Regions from separate parts of the Ensifer sp. KUDG1 genome, predicted to be linked through region 1. Evidence: riboswitches for the same ligand, from Rfam matches in the RefSeq annotation. Region 1 holds a riboswitch; each other region holds the start of a gene.

Region 1 (3,730 bases):
TGCGACGCCGGCCGATTTCCCACGCGACGAACAGGCCTGCCGGGCTCGCTGCCCAGGGGCTGAGACGGAGCTCTATTTCCACGACCTCAACACGGAAGAGAGCGACAAGATGGTCTCGGCCGTGACCGGCCGTCCCTATACCGAAATGCCCAACGCCTTTGCCTACCGCACCCGCGCCGTCGGCAAGCGCGGCCAGTGCGGCTGCCAGATACCGCAGACCGCTGCAACCACGCCGAAGACGACAGGTACGAAGATCGGCGACGACCAGTCGTCGATCATCGTCATCGAGACGAAGAAGCCGGAAGCAGCGGGCGAGGCCGCCAAGGTGCCGGCCGAAGAGCGGCCCTATGATCCGTCGAAGAACAAGGTGCGCGTCGTCGGGCCCACCTACCTGCCGCAGGAAGAAACTGCGATCGACCTCAAGCATCCGAAGGGACCGGCCTATCAGCCGGTCCAGAATTGATCGGGCGAGGCCTTACGCCTTCTCCTTGCTGCATCCCCATCCTTCCTCGAAAACCAGGTCCTCGAGCGGAAGGCGCTGGCGCCAGCCCTTCACGGCGAGTTCCGGCTGCTGATAGAGGCGGTCGACATAGCCGAGGCAGAGCCAGGCGACGATCTCGATATGGTCGGGGATGCCGAGGATCGCCTTGATCTCGGCCTCGTGGAAGATGCTGACCCAGCCGACACCCACCCCTTCGGCGCGCGCTGCAAGCCAGAGGTTCTGCACGGCGCAGACGGTGGAATAGACGTCCATCTGCGGATTGTGGGTACGCCCGAGCACGACAGTGCCGCCGCGCGTGCGGTCGCAGGTGACGCAGATGCTGAGCGGCGCCTTGCGAATGCCTTCGAGCTTCAACGCGCGATACTTTCCCTGCTGTTCCGCCTCGAACATCAGCGCGGCCTCGTCATTGGCGCGGCGAAACGCCTGCCAGACCCGATCGCGCGTTTCTTCCGCCCGCACCAGCACGAAGTTCCAGGGCTGCATGAAGCCCACGGACGGGGCGCTGTGTGCCGCGGCCAGCAGGCGCCTGATCAGATCATCCGGCAATGGCTCGGGCAGGAATTCATCGCGCACGTCGCGACGTGTCTCGATGGCACGGTAGACGGCCTCCCGCTCTTGCAGCGAAAAGGCACCGGCAGCCGCAAGGCCGCCCTTCGGTTCAGTCAGCATCGTTCGATCCCCAACAATGCGAAAACCTCCCGCCGTCCACGCGGGGTTCGGTCTATCTCGCCAGGCCGGTCTTCTGACTTCGGTTCAACCGATCGCCTCACCTTCCCAGATCGATTGAAGATCCAGTGGCAAAACCTTGAATCAATTCAAGGCCATCTTAGACGCGATCGTCCCCGTCACAGCGTTGGGCACGTTCCGGAATATCGACCGGATTCCCGATTCTCCCGCTTTCGCGGGCACCTGACGACGGCACTAAGTGCACAGGGATTTGAGAAAGACAAGCGGCGCTAACCGGGCGAAACCGGACGCGCCGCTTTCCACCTGCTTCTTTCTGCCTCGCCTCAGAGCGGAGCGACCGGATGCGGCGAACCGTCATAGGCGCCCCAGATCGACTGGTCGAAGCAGATCACCGATCCGGTCATCAGCCCGGATTCGGCCGACGACAGGTAGGCGCAGGCACGCGCCACCTCGGACGGATCGACGAGCCGGCCGAAAGGCTGGCTAGCCGCCGCCTTTTCGAGCCAATCGGCAGCCGCGCCATGAAACTCGCGCTGTATGCGGTCTTCGCCTTCGGATGCCATCCAGCCGATATTCAACCCGTTGACGCGGATGCGGTTGCGAAGCAGCGCATAGGCCGTGTTCTTGGTCAGCGTTTCGAGCGCGCCTTTCGACGAACAATAGGCGGCGATGAACGGCTGGCCGGCCATCGCCGACATCGAGCCGATGTTGACGATCGTGCCTTCGGTCTTCTCGCGCCGCATGACTTTCACCGCTTCCTGCATCAGGAAGAACGGTGCGCGCACGTTGATCGCGAACATGCGGTCGAAGAGTTCGGGCGTGGTGTCGAGGATCGTGCCGCGGTCGGTGATGGCCGCAGCGTTGACCAGCGCATCGACCCGGCCGAATTCGGCGTCGCAAGCGGCGACAACCTTGCGGGCGTCCTCCACCTTCTCCAGATCGGCCTCGACATAGACGACTTTCGCGCCATGTGCCTTGCCGATCTGTTCGGCCTTCGCCCGTCCCTTGGCGGCGTTGCGCCCGCAAATGACAATACCCTTGGCGCCACGCTCGGCGAAAAGGCCAGCAATCGTCGCGCCCAGCCCCTGCGTACCACCGGTGACGATGGCGATCTTGCCCTGCAATTGTCCACTCATCGAATTCCTCCCTCGGAAATGATCGTTTGAAACGGCTGCGGCTCCCGGGTGAAACACGCCGGGAGCCTGTCAAATGGTAGCTCGCGCGTCAGCTCAGCTTGCGTTTCGCCTGCGCCTCAAGCACCGCAAGAAACTCCTCCTCGCCCGTTCCCGCAGTGAGCGCCTCGCGCATCAATTGCGCCTGCGTCTTCGGCGCCAGCCCGCCGATTGGCGGGTCTCGGTCAAGATTGGTCGGGAACGAGTAGCCTTCGGCACAGGAGGCGATGGCATTGGCCGCTTCCGCCCGCGACAGCTTGCCGTTCGCCAGCAAGGCCCGCAAGGCCGGATAGAGCGCCGCGCTCATCGTCAGTCGATCGACGGTTTCCATGGCGCGCCCGAAGGCCGAGGACACCTGCAGCAGGTTGGCGACGCGGCGGATATCTTGGGAGCGGTTGGTGCCGGCAGCATGAAAGAGCGCCGGATTGAAGAAGACGACGTCACCCTTTTCAAGCGGGAGCTGCACGTGATGTGCGTCGAAATAGGCGCGGAATTCCGGCCGGTTGAGCGCCAGATAGCCCGGCACATAGGTCTGGCTATAGGGCAGGAATAGCGTCGGTCCGCTTTCGAGCGGCATGTCGCAATGGGCAACCGCGCCCTGCAGCGTCAGCACCGGCGAAAGCTTGTGGACATGCGCCGGATACTGCTCGATCACGGCCGCCGTCTGGAAGCCGAGGTGATAGTCTCGGTGCGCCGATTGCGCCGCCCCGCCCGGGTTGACCCGGTTGACCTGCGCCGTCATCTGGTAGTTCGGCCCGAGCCAGGCCTCGCTGACGAGCGCGATGACGGCATTGCCGTAATAGGCGGCGAAATTCTCCGGTGCGTTCAGGCAGTGCTTTTCCAGCGAGTTCCAGATGCGGTCGTTGGCGCCGGGCTTGGCGAAGTGATCGCCGCCACCGCTGTTGCTGCGATGTTGCTCTTCGATGATGGCGTCGAAGACCCCGCTTGCGATGTCGATTGCCGCCGTATCGGCATAGGCGCGCTTGAAGACCGCCACGCCGGGGCCCGTTGCCAGCGCCTCGCAGATTTCCGCCAGAACCGAACGCCGCGCCTCGCCGTCGCCGCACGCCGCAATCAACGCGGCGCTGTCATAGATCAGGACGTTCTTTTCGCAGCCGGAGGCATGGGGATAGTCGGACAGATTGGTCTGGCGTTCGACTTCCGCCCGGAACGCCTCGAGATCGCAGGCCTCCTCGGTGAGCCAGACACGGTCGATCCGCTGGCGCGCTTTGTTGTCGGTCTTCATCGCGTTTCCTCCTCTGGAACATCCTGATGAACACGACTATAGGCGGCGGCAAACATGATATAGAGCAAGAATCCATCAAAAATCCATCAGGAGCGCGCAACGATGGCCCATCCGTTTCTGGTC
Region 2 (3,730 bases), on a different contig from region 1:
CCCGGCCAGCGCTTGTCAACATGGTGGCGGCGGCGCGCGCCCTGCGCCAGGCCTTCGCGGATGATCCCTACAAGGCGCTTCGCGCATGACGGACCACCCGGAAGCGGCGTCGGGGGAAACCCCGGCGCCACAGACCCTCGTCGATATCGTCTTTCCCGGCGACACCAATCATCACGGCACCCTCTTTGGGGGTGCCGCATTGGCGCTGATGGACCGGATCGCCTTCATCGTCGCCACCCGCCACGGCCGCGTTCCCTTCGTCACCGCCTCCTGCGACCGGATCGACTTTCGCGCACCCGCCCGCATCGGCCAGATCGTCAGTTTCTCTGGCCGCCCGGTGCGCGTGGGGCGACGCTCGATGGTCGTCGACGTCGAGATGGTGGCCGAAGACCTTGCGACCGGCGGCCGCGATCTTTGCTCACGCGGACAGTTCACCATGGTTGGGATGCCGCAGGACAAAGGTGCCGACTGGCGCCTTCCGCCGCTCGCCGAGCCCGCGCCGGTGGTGCCCGCGGCGGATTTCGTCGGCATGACCGACATCGTTTTTCCGGGCCAGACCAACAGCGCCGGCGCGCTCTTCGGCGGCGATGCACTCGCCCGGATGACGAAGGCGGCCTTCGTCGCCGCGACCCGGCTGACCGGCAAAGCGATGGTGCTCGCCTCCTGCAGTAGCGATTTCAAGCGGCGTGTCGCCGCCGGAACGATCGTCGATACGCTGGCGCGCGTCACCCGGACCGGACGCAGTTCCACAACGATAGACGTCGAGCTCTGGTCGGAAGAACTGCTCAGCGGCGTGCGCGTGCTGACCGTCACCGGAACTTTCGTGATGGTGGCTGTCGACAGCCGCAACCGCCCAGTTGCGGCCTTCGCCGCCTGAGCAAGCCGGGGGCGCCGCTCATGGCGCCCCCGATCCACAGGATTGATTGCGCGCCGCCATTTACTCCCCGTTATCCACACCGAAAAAGAAAAGACCTCTGCACTCCCGCCTTCAGCATATAGAACCTATTGACGCAGATTTGCGATGAACTACTATATCTAGTGTTCGAGGTTCTTCCGATTCGCAAGGATTGGGAGCTAAGACGGGAATACGGTGCGCCGGCGGGTTTCCGCCCAAGGTTATGCCGTAGCTGCCCCCGCAACTGTAGACGGCGAGCAACTGTCCGGAATTGGACCACTGAGGCATGAGGCCTCGGGAAGGTCGGGATGGAAGCTTTGACCCGTAAGCCAGGAGACCTGCCTCGAGCAACAAACGTCCACGGGCGGGGTGTCCGGAGGGGTTGGGTGCATTGCGGCAGGATGAGCCTGCCGGATCGTCTCGACGTCTCCCCGGCAGCCTGTCGAAAGCTTCGGGGTGAAGTCATGTCAGTTTCTTCCAGTTCAGATCCACCTTCTGCGGACGGGTGCGCGTTGTTGCGCGCCTGATCGAAAGGCCGCGCCCTGAAAACCCGCATCCGCGGAATTCCTGAGCGCCCGAGCAAAACGAGCCGGCCCGGTTGCGTAACCGACCTTGGGCCAGCTTGACGACGTCAACTCCGGTCGAAGCGACCGGGGAGCGATGTTTCGTGCCCGATCGCCAAGCCCACGGTTCGCGTTCGCGCGACCCGCCGATTTTTTGCGCTCATTTGCCAGACCCTCACGAGGAACCCATGTCGATCACCGTCTACAGCAAACCCGCCTGCGTCCAATGCACCGCCACCACCCGCGCGCTCGACCGTCAGGGCATCGATTATCGCATCGTCGATATCTCCGAGGATTCCGACGGTTTCGCGCTCGTGCAGGGTCTCGGCTACCGGCAGGTTCCAGTGGTCGTCGCCGGCGAACGGCATTGGGCGGGGTTCCGCCCAGACATGATCAGCGCGCTTTCCTGAGGGAGAGAAGCAATGGGGCTGATCGTCTATTTTTCCAGCCGCTCGGAAAACACCCATCGCTTCGTTGAGAAACTCGGCCTTCGCACAGCCCGCATACCGCTCAAGGAGGGTAAAGATGCGCTTACGGTCTCGGAGCCCTATGTGCTCGTCGTGCCGACCTATTGCGGCGACGATGGCCGAGGTGCCGTGCCGAAACAGGTGATCCGCTTCCTGAACGACGCGGGCAACCGCTCTCACATCCGCGGCGTGATCGCAGCGGGCAACAGCAATTTCGGCGCGACCTACGGGATCGCCGGCGACGTGATCTCGGCCAAATGCCGGGTGCCCTTTCTCTACCGGTTCGAGCTGCTCGGAACCGACGAGGACGTCGCCAATGTCAAAAACGGGATGGAACGATTTTGGACGTCACAACACTCGAACGCCCCTTGAAGGCGACGGAAGCGGCGCTGGATTACCACGCGCTGAACGCGATGCTGAACCTCTACGACGAGGAGGGGAAGATCCAGCTCGACAAGGACCGGCAGGCGGCGAAGCAATACTTCCTCCAGCACGTCAACCAGAACACGGTCTTCTTCCATAACCTGCGGGAAAAGCTCGATTACCTGGTGACCGAGGGCTACTACGAGCAGGAAGTGCTGGACCAGTATTCGTTCAACTTCGTGCGCGATCTCTACGACCACGCCTATTCGAAGAAGTTCCGTTTCCCGACCTTCCTCGGCGCCTTCAAATATTACACGTCCTATACGCTCAAAACCTTCGACGGAAAGCGCTACCTGGAACGCTACGAAGACCGCGTCTGCATGGTGGCGATGGCCTTGGCGCGCGGCAACGAGGCGCTTGCCCGCGATCTCGTCGACGAGATCATTTCCGGCCGTTTCCAGCCGGCGACGCCGACCTTCCTCAATGCCGGCAAAAAGAGCCGTGGCGAGCTCGTCTCCTGCTTTCTGCTGAGGATCGAGGACAACATGGAGAGCATCGGCCGCGCCATCAATTCGGCGCTACAGCTTTCCAAGCGCGGCGGCGGCGTGGCGCTGTCGCTCACCAACATCCGCGAGATGGGCGCTCCGATCAAGCAGATCGAGAACCAGTCATCCGGCGTCATCCCGGTCATGAAGCTGCTCGAGGATAGTTTCTCCTACGCCAACCAGCTTGGCGCGCGCCAGGGCGCGGGCGCTGTCTACCTGCATGCCCACCACCCCGACATCATGCGCTTCCTCGATACCAAGCGCGAAAATGCCGACGAGAAGATCCGCATCAAGACGCTGTCGCTCGGCGTCGTCATCCCCGACATCACCTTCGAGCTCGCTCGCAACAACGAGGACATGTACCTGTTCTCGCCCTATGACGTGGAGCAGGTCTATGGCGTGCCGCTCACCGAAATCTCGGTGACGGAGAAGTATCGCGAGATGGTGGAGGATGCCCGCATCCGCAAGCGCAAGATCAAGGCGCGCGACTTCTTCCAGATCATCGCCGAGATCCAGTTCGAGAGCGGCTATCCCTACATCATGTTCGAGGACACGGTGAACCGGGCAAACCCGATTGCCGGCCGCATCACCATGAGCAACCTCTGCTCGGAGATCCTGCAGGTGAGCGAGGCGAGCGAATTCAACGACGATCTCTCCTACAAGCACATGGGCAAGGACATCTCCTGCAACCTCGGCTCGCTGAACATCGCCGCTGCCATGGACAGCCCGGATTTCGGCCAGACGATCGAGACCTCGATCCGGGCACTGACAGCCGTCTCCGAAATGAGCCACATCTCGTCCGTACCCTCGATCGAAAAGGGCAACGACGACAGCCACGCGATCGGCCTCGGGCAGATGAACCTGCACGGCTATCTCGCGCGCGAGCGCATTTTCTAC
Region 3 (3,730 bases), 250 kb from region 1:
CTTTGCCTTGGCCATCACGTGGATGCAGGATTCGGTCAGCTCGTAGACGCCGATCTTGAAGGGCGCCAAGGTTTCGGGCGTGACCTCGCCGCCGACCTTCATGCCGTAGTTCCAGCCGGCAAAGAAGAAGTCGGCGTCGGCGTTGAGCAGCACTTCCTTGGTCGGATACTTCTCCGAAAGCTCCGGCAGTTCCTTGACGCCTTCGCGCAGCTTCTCGTCCAGCGTCTTCCAGCCGGAAACGCCGGTATAGCCGACCATGCGGTCCTGCAGCCGCAACGCCAGCATCATCTCCACCAAGTTGACGTCGTTGGCGATCGCGCGTTTCGGCGCCGCGTCGAAGGTCACCTCTCGGTTGCAGCTCTTGACCGTGACCGGATAGGCGAGCGCCGGGGTTGCGGCGGCCAGCACGAAAAGAAGGGAAAATGGGGCAATATTGATCTTCATGAAATAGATCCCTGTCGAGGAAGTGAAAAGGAAAAGCGGGCGCCGCCGGCGGCGGCATTGTGAACGGTGGCAGTGACGCCGAAGGCGGCCGAAAGTTCGCCGGGGCTGAGCACCTCTTCGGGCGTGCCGAACGCCGTCAGCCGCCCGGCGGTCAGGATCGCGACGTCGGTCGCAAACTCGGCGGCGAGATTGATGTCGTGCAGCGTTGAGACGATCGTCAGCTTCAGCGTCTGCAGCAACTCGAGGATTTCGAGCTGGTGGCGGATGTCGAGATGGTTGGTCGGCTCGTCGAGAATGATGATGCGCGGCTCCTGCGCCAGCGCGCGGGCGATCAGCACCCGCTGCTTCTCACCGCCCGAAAGCGTGGCGAACTGGCGACCGGCAAGATGCGCGAGATCGAGATGCGCGAGTGCATGCTGCACCCGATCGCGGTCGAAATCGCTCCAGCCGCTCAAGCCTTCCCGCCGCGGAATGCGCCCCATCATCACGACGTCGCGCACGCTGAAGGGAAAGTCGCCGGGCATTTCCTGCAGGACGACGGCGATCGTCCTTGCCGCCTCGCGCGCCGAGATCGACCACAGATCGATGCCATCGACCGAAACACGGCCGGCATTCGGCTGCACCGCCCGGTAGAGGCAGCGCAGAAGCGAGGTCTTGCCGGCACCGTTCGGCCCGAGGATCGCAAGCCGGCTGCCCGCCGCGATCGAAAAGCCGATGTCCTTGACCAGCGTCAGCCCCGCGCGTGGCCCCCAGTGAAGGCCCTCGACCTTGAGTGCCGCTCCCGTTGCCGTGCAGCTCATGGGTTGATCCCTCCCTGCGCCGTCATTGGAAGTGCCCGCCGAGGTCTTCGGAAACGAGCATCGCTGCGGGGATGCGGGCAAGCGTCTTGCCTTTCAACCCGCGTGGCCGCTCGGCCGCCCGCGTCATGCCATCGCCACGCTCGGCATAGGTTGTGGCAAAGCGTACGAGATCGTCGATGTCTTCGTCCGGCGAGACGTCGCCGAAGAGATAGGTTGCCTTTCCCGTCGCCTGGAAGGCGATGGTGCAGGGCCGCGTGCAGGCCGCCATGCACACCGTGCCGGCAATCGAGAAGTCACGATCGAGCGGTGCGCCGAGTGCAGCGATGCTGCCGTTCAGCCGCTTGATCAGCTCGGCGCCGGGCGCGCAGGGGCCACCGGTGAAGCGGCAATCGGTGCAGACCGTTATCTTGTGCTGTCGGAAATTCGGCTCAGCCATTCCTGCCCTCCGCCGGACTGACGGCAAGAGATGGCGAAACGGCAGAAGGACGGATAGCCGTCGTGCGAAAGCCAGTTCTTTTCCATCGGAACACCCCGTCCGTTGTGGTTGATCGGTTCGATGGCAGGTCTCCTGGCTCGCGGGTCGTGGCGCATCCACGTCTTCCCGGCTGATCGCCAGTGACATGGTGTGAATGCGCTTTCCGCTCACAGTTGCGGGGGCAGCCACGGTCTCGGCCCCATCAGGGTCGTCCGTTCCGTGTTCCCTTTTCAGCCGCCTCCGCATTGTCGCGGACGCAGCACCATCACCGCCTTCCTCGCATGAATCGGCGGGGGAGACAACCGCACGGCACAGGCGGGAAGGATCTATCAACATGCGGCGTATCGTCATGCGCAGTTTGTTATTAAATAACATTACGTCGCGCAAGCCGAAAATTGAGCGTCGGACACGATCCGACGCCCTACAGCCAAAATCCGCCTCACGACCGACAGGCAGCCGTGTCGCCTCAGAACTCCGGCGGAAAGAGCTCGGCCGTCAGCGTCACCGCCACCGCGGCGTTGCCCGGCAGGTTGCGCACGCCGCAGACGGAGCGGATATGGCCGGCCCTTTCGCCAAAGGCGGCAGCCAGAAACTCGGAGGCGCCGTCGAGCACCTTCGGGTGGTCGAGGAAATCCTCGGTGCAGGCGACATGCCCCTCCAACCGGACGATCTGGCGAATGCGCTCGAAACGGCCGAGATGTTCGTGGATCTGCGCCAGCGCATTGAGCACCGCCAACTCGGCCGCCTTGCGCCCCTCGTCGATCGTCACGTCGCGCCCGAGCAGCCCCGTATGCACGAAGCGCCCGTCGAGCAGCGGCCCCTGCATCGAGACATGAAGAATCCCGCCCGCCTCGATCACCGCGCGATAAGCGCCGAGCGGCTTCGGCGGCGTTGGAAGCTGAACGCCAAGCGCCCCCAGCCTACGGATAACCTCATCCATCATTGCTCCCCCTCCTCGTCACCTGACGAACCGGCCTCCTTGCGGAGACGATGCCGCTTTTCATCTCGACCCTTCGCAGTTCTGTCGCCCCTATCGCAAGCAGTAAGGCCCACCGTTCCTTGCGCCTCCAGCCGTATGTTCAAGCATAGCCAAGAGAAAACGCCTCATGCCTCACGTTGCGAGATAACATTACGAATTACAACACCAGAGTTGAAGTGCCGGCGCGACCCGGCCGCGCGCATCCGTGTTTCGATCGCATGCGGCGGACGCATCGTGGCGCCCGCCAAGCGCGCACCCAAGTAAAACCGCTGAAATGTAACATACGTTACGCTCACGTAACCCTATGCCGGTTGAGAATTTCGACGACCGAGGCAACAATTGCCGGGATTAAGATTGGGCATCGACAAGATCCGAAAACAAGCTCAACTTAGCCGCGCAGATCCCGAAATGAAGTGATGGCAACTCAACTTTCTGAAGGGAATAGCAGCAGTGAATCCCATCGATTTTTTCGTCGACACGCTTCGGACCTATCCACCCGTCGCCGTCTTCCTCGCGCTTGGCATCGGTTTCCTCATCGGTCCGATCAAGGTCGCGGGGTTCAACCTCGGCAATGTCACCGCCACGCTTCTGGCCGGCGTTCTCATCGGGCAGCTTGGCATCCAGGTGTCCGGTGACCTCAAATCCACCCTGTTCCTGATCTTCCTCTTCGCCGTCGGTTACGGCGTCGGACCGCAATTCGTGCGGGGGCTTAGCACCGACGGACCGAAACAGATCGCCTTTGCGCTCTCCGTGCTGGTGCTCTGCCTGATCGTTCCCTATCTCTGCGCGCTGATTGCCGGGCTGCCGCTCGGCTATGGCGCCGGCATGTATGCCGGTTCGCAGACGATCTCGGCTGCGATCGGCGTTGCGACCGACCAGATCAATTCGCTCGGGCTGACGCCGGAACAGGCCAAGACCTTTGCCGACCAGATCCCGATCGCCTATGCGGTGACCTATATCTGGGGCACGATCGGCTCGGCGATCATTCTCGCCCAACTCGGGCCAAGGCTGCTCGGCATCGATCTGCCGGCC
Region 4 (3,730 bases), 170 kb from region 1:
TTCGAGCAGATAGCGGAAGTAGCTGGCGCCACCGAGTGGACGGACGACGATCAGCTTCGCATGGCGCGCCGTGCGCTCGACATAGGTGTCGACCGACATCGGGTGCATCAGGCTCATGAGGCTGGCAATGCGCAGGCTCAAGCCGCCGTCGCGGCGACCATGGGCTGCGGCGATCGAGGAGAGCTCGGTGTCGGCGGCCGAGAGGAAAAGGATATCGGCCGGCGTTTGCCCAAGGTCGATCGCTTCGTTGCCGTCGGCGATCGTTCCTTTCTGGGCGAGAAGCAGATGCATTCGTCTTGTCCGTTTGGGCAATTCCGAACGAAAACGCTAAGAGCGTTTTCCATCCGGAACTGCATCATTTCAATGCGTTAGATCATTTCATTCAAGGAACGATCTAGACGAGCGCGGTGATCGCAGCGCGCACCGCCGCCTCGTCCATGTCGTGCAGGCCGATGACGACAAGGCGCGTACCGCGCTTTTCGCCGGCGCCCCAGGCCCGGTCGTAATACTGGTCGACGCGGGCGCCGACGGCCTGGATCAGGAGGCGCATCGGCTTGCCGGGCACATCAGCAAAACCCTTGAGGCGCAGCACGTCATGCTCGGCAATCACACCCTTGAGGCGGTCAATAAAGGCGGCCGGGTCGGCGATCGCGCCAAGCTCGACGACGAAGCTGTCGAACTCGTCGTGGTCGTGCTCTTCGCCCGCCTCGTGTTCCATCTCGTGGTGCGACTTGCGGTTGGCGATATCGCTTTCCGTGCCGACACCGAGGCCAAGCAGGATGGCAGCGGCAACTTCGCCGTTCTTCGCCTCGATCATCGCAGGCTTGCGGCTGGTGCGCGAAGACACCTCGTCGCGCACGGCCTTGAGGCCGGAGGCATCGATCAGATCGGTCTTGTTGAGAACGATGAGATCGGCGGCCGTCAGTTGGTCCTCGAACAGCTCCTCGATCGGGCTTTCGTGATCGAGATTGTCGTCCTCGACGCGCAGCGCATCGACCTTGTCGTGATCGTCGGCAAAGCGGCCAGCGGCAACGGCGGCGCTATCGACCACGGTGACGACGCCATCGACGGTCACTTCGCTGCGGATATCCGGCCAGTTGAAAGCGGCGATCAGCGGCTGCGGCAAGGCGAGACCCGAGGTTTCAATGATGATGTGATCGGGACGGTTTTCACGCTCGAGCAGCTTGGTCATGGTCGGGATGAAATCGTCAGCCACGGTGCAGCAGATGCAGCCGTTGGTGAGCTCGATGATGTCGTCCTCGGTGCAGGCCTCAGCACCGCAGCCCTTCAAGACATCGCCGTCGACGCCGAGATCGCCGAACTCGTTGATGATCAGCGCGATGCGCTTGCCGTCGGCGTTCTGCAGCAGATTGCGGATCATCGTGGTCTTGCCGGCACCCAGGAAGCCGGTGATGACGGTCGCCGGGATCTTGCCCTGGTTGGCTCTCGCAGTGGTCATTTTTCAACCCTTCATTTTCAGCGGCAAACCGGCCGCGACAAAGTAAACTTCAGTGGATTTCTCCGCAACGATCTGGTGAAGCCGGCCGGCATGGTCGCGAAACTCGCGGGCCATGCGGTTCTCGGGCACGATGCCGAGGCCGACCTCGTTGGAAACGAATACGAGACGCGCCTGCGCCTCAGGCAGATACGCGGCAAGCGCGGCGAACTCCGCCGTCATGTCACGCTCTTCGAGCATGAGATTGGTGACCCACAGCGTCAGGCAGTCGATCAGGAGCACGTTGGCAGGATCGTCGATGCTTCTCAGCACGCCGACGAGATCGACCGGCTCCTCATGCGTCGTCCAGCCTTCGCCACGGCTTATCCGGTGGTGGTCGATGCGCGCGCGCATTTCGTCGTCCCAGGCGCGTCCCGTGGCGACATAATGTCGGGTGAGGCCGGACGCTTCGGCGAGCCTCTCGGAGAAGCTCGATTTGCCGGAACGGGCGCCGCCAAGAACCAGCACGGGTCCGGCGCTGAGACTGCTCATCGTCGCCGCCTCAACACGCCGAGATCAGCGGCAGGCGGCAACGGCCGTCGGGCGCGCCGCGGGCGCGTTCTTGAAAACATCTGCGAGCCAAAACAACCTCCGTGATGGCGTTGGAGACAAACGTCCCCTCGGGCGGAATGCCCATGTCGGATGGCAGGTCTCCTGGCTCACGGCGTCACGGGGCCGAACATCGCCTCGCCCTTAAGGGGCGAGGTTGCGATGTCAGGACCCGAACGGCCCGCCTCACCTTCCCGGCGTTTTCCAGTATCGTGAAAGGCGGACGATTCGTAGAAGAAGAGGCGTCCAACCCGGCTGATCACGATGCCACGCCAGTGGCTTTTCCGGCTTGATCCCCGATCTGCCCCGGCTGCCCATGCAACCGGCCGACAGCCCGGCACCAAACCCGATGGCGAACCCTGACCGTTCTACAGTCGCGGGGTCGGCTGCGATAAGGATGCCCGATTTGGGTCCATCCGTCACATTCCCAATTATTCCCCCGTGTCGCCACGACAAGGAGGAACCATCCAACAGCCGATGATTAGGAACCGGACCGCGCAAAGTCAATCGACGCATGCGACGCCTCCCCGGCCGAGTTGCGCCACGCGACGATTTGTCGAGCCGTGAACGGACGGCCGCGGCCCGCCAAGAACGGCAATGCATCCGCCTGCCTTCCACCCGTGGCTCACTCTCATTTTGTGCCAAATCGCTATCAGAATGCGCCAATGCGCCCTCAAGCTCTGGCGCACCTCTGTTCCGAGGCAAATTCGCCGGGATGATGATCGACATCCGCAAATGGTTCGGCGGTCGCGCGTTCGACCGCATGGTCCTGTGGACCGTGCGGTAATCGACCCCACGGGAGCGCTAGGCTTTCGGTTGAGGGTTGACGATCTTCAGCCAGCACGTCGCGATCACCGCTGTGGTGGAGACTGCGGCTGCGGCCAGATAAATGGCGCTCGCCCCCCAGCCTTCACCGAGGCTCCCGGACAGAAGCGTGCCGAGCCCGTAGCCGGCCCACATAAAGCTGGTAAGCCAGCCAAACGCCTCGGTTCGATCCTCCGGTCGGGCACTCAGCCCGACAGCGAGCTGGCCGAGCGCATCCCGGGCTCCGCTGAAAACCCCGGCACCGAGATAGAGCAGCAACAGAAGCCAATGGTCCGAGGTCATGCTCATCAAGATGAAAAAGCAGGCCGTCACCAGGTGAAAGGCAATCATGCCGCGCTTCACCGAAGGTTGCGCGCGCAGCGCGCCATAGAAAATGCCGCCGAAAACCTCGCCGGCAGCAAATCCACCGAGAAGAACGCCTGCCAGGGCGGCCGTGACGCTCTCCACCGCGCCAATCTGCATGGCACCAATCGTAAAGGTGTCGAGGGCAACGATCGCCAGAAGCAGCGCCAGCGGAGCGTTCGCCAGGACGGAAAACAGCCTTCGCGGACGACGCTCCGTGGCCTTCCTTGCCATGGGGCTGTTGGCGATCAGCATGTCGCCAATGACCTTTGCGACAGCGCACGACCCCACGATCATGTTTGGCGGCATCACATAGAGCAAGGCACCGACCAGGATGGGCCCGAGTATGAAGGTGCTCGAGTTGATGACTGTATCGAGCGCGTAGGCACTCGATAGATTGCTCTCGGGCACGAGATGCGGCCAGCTGGCCCGGACGACGGACCCCGATGGCGGCGTCGTGGCACCCAGGGCCGCGGCAGCCAAGAGAAGATAGGCGGCCGGCAACTCATGAACGAGCGC

Evidence for each region. A riboswitch is a leader RNA that binds a small molecule or an ion and turns the genes downstream of it on or off. The one in region 1 is predicted to bind cobalamin.
Region 2: another riboswitch for cobalamin. It lies ahead of nrdH (glutaredoxin-like protein NrdH); the one in region 1 lies ahead of bluB (5,6-dimethylbenzimidazole synthase).
Region 3: another riboswitch for cobalamin. It lies ahead of M2267_RS08050 (DUF1636 family protein); the one in region 1 lies ahead of bluB (5,6-dimethylbenzimidazole synthase).
Region 4: another riboswitch for cobalamin. It lies ahead of cobU (bifunctional adenosylcobinamide kinase/adenosylcobinamide-phosphate guanylyltransferase); the one in region 1 lies ahead of bluB (5,6-dimethylbenzimidazole synthase).

What each region holds. Positions count from the first base shown of each region.
Region 1 covers NZ_JBNDIG010000002.1:756,692-760,421, reverse strand. The annotation lists gene M2267_RS09270 (DUF2865 domain-containing protein) at 1-463, shown strand, start outside; gene bluB (5,6-dimethylbenzimidazole synthase) at 476-1,171, opposite strand; cobalamin riboswitch at 1,218-1,430, opposite strand; gene M2267_RS09260 (SDR family oxidoreductase) at 1,513-2,325, opposite strand; gene M2267_RS09255 (phytanoyl-CoA dioxygenase family protein) at 2,414-3,607, opposite strand; gene M2267_RS09250 (LacI family DNA-binding transcriptional regulator) at 3,710-3,730, shown strand, end outside.
Region 2 covers NZ_JBNDIG010000006.1:171,973-175,702, reverse strand. The annotation lists gene metE (5-methyltetrahydropteroyltriglutamate--homocysteine S-methyltransferase) at 1-89, shown strand, start outside; gene M2267_RS17130 (acyl-CoA thioesterase) at 86-877, shown strand; cobalamin riboswitch at 1,029-1,255, shown strand; gene nrdH (glutaredoxin-like protein NrdH) at 1,647-1,868, shown strand; gene nrdI (class Ib ribonucleoside-diphosphate reductase assembly flavoprotein NrdI) at 1,881-2,297, shown strand; gene nrdE (class 1b ribonucleoside-diphosphate reductase subunit alpha) at 2,267-3,730, shown strand, end outside.
Region 3 covers NZ_JBNDIG010000002.1:510,763-514,492, reverse strand. The annotation lists gene M2267_RS08060 (ABC transporter substrate-binding protein) at 1-444, opposite strand, end outside; gene M2267_RS08055 (ABC transporter ATP-binding protein) at 441-1,244, opposite strand; gene M2267_RS08050 (DUF1636 family protein) at 1,267-1,680, opposite strand; cobalamin riboswitch at 1,786-2,001, opposite strand; gene M2267_RS08045 (RidA family protein) at 2,186-2,662, opposite strand; gene aspT (aspartate-alanine antiporter) at 3,149-3,730, shown strand, end outside.
Region 4 covers NZ_JBNDIG010000002.1:584,253-587,982, reverse strand. The annotation lists gene cobN (cobaltochelatase subunit CobN) at 1-291, opposite strand, end outside; gene cobW (cobalamin biosynthesis protein CobW) at 395-1,459, opposite strand; gene cobU (bifunctional adenosylcobinamide kinase/adenosylcobinamide-phosphate guanylyltransferase) at 1,463-1,987, opposite strand; cobalamin riboswitch at 2,305-2,527, opposite strand; gene M2267_RS08425 (MFS transporter) at 2,849-3,730, opposite strand, start outside.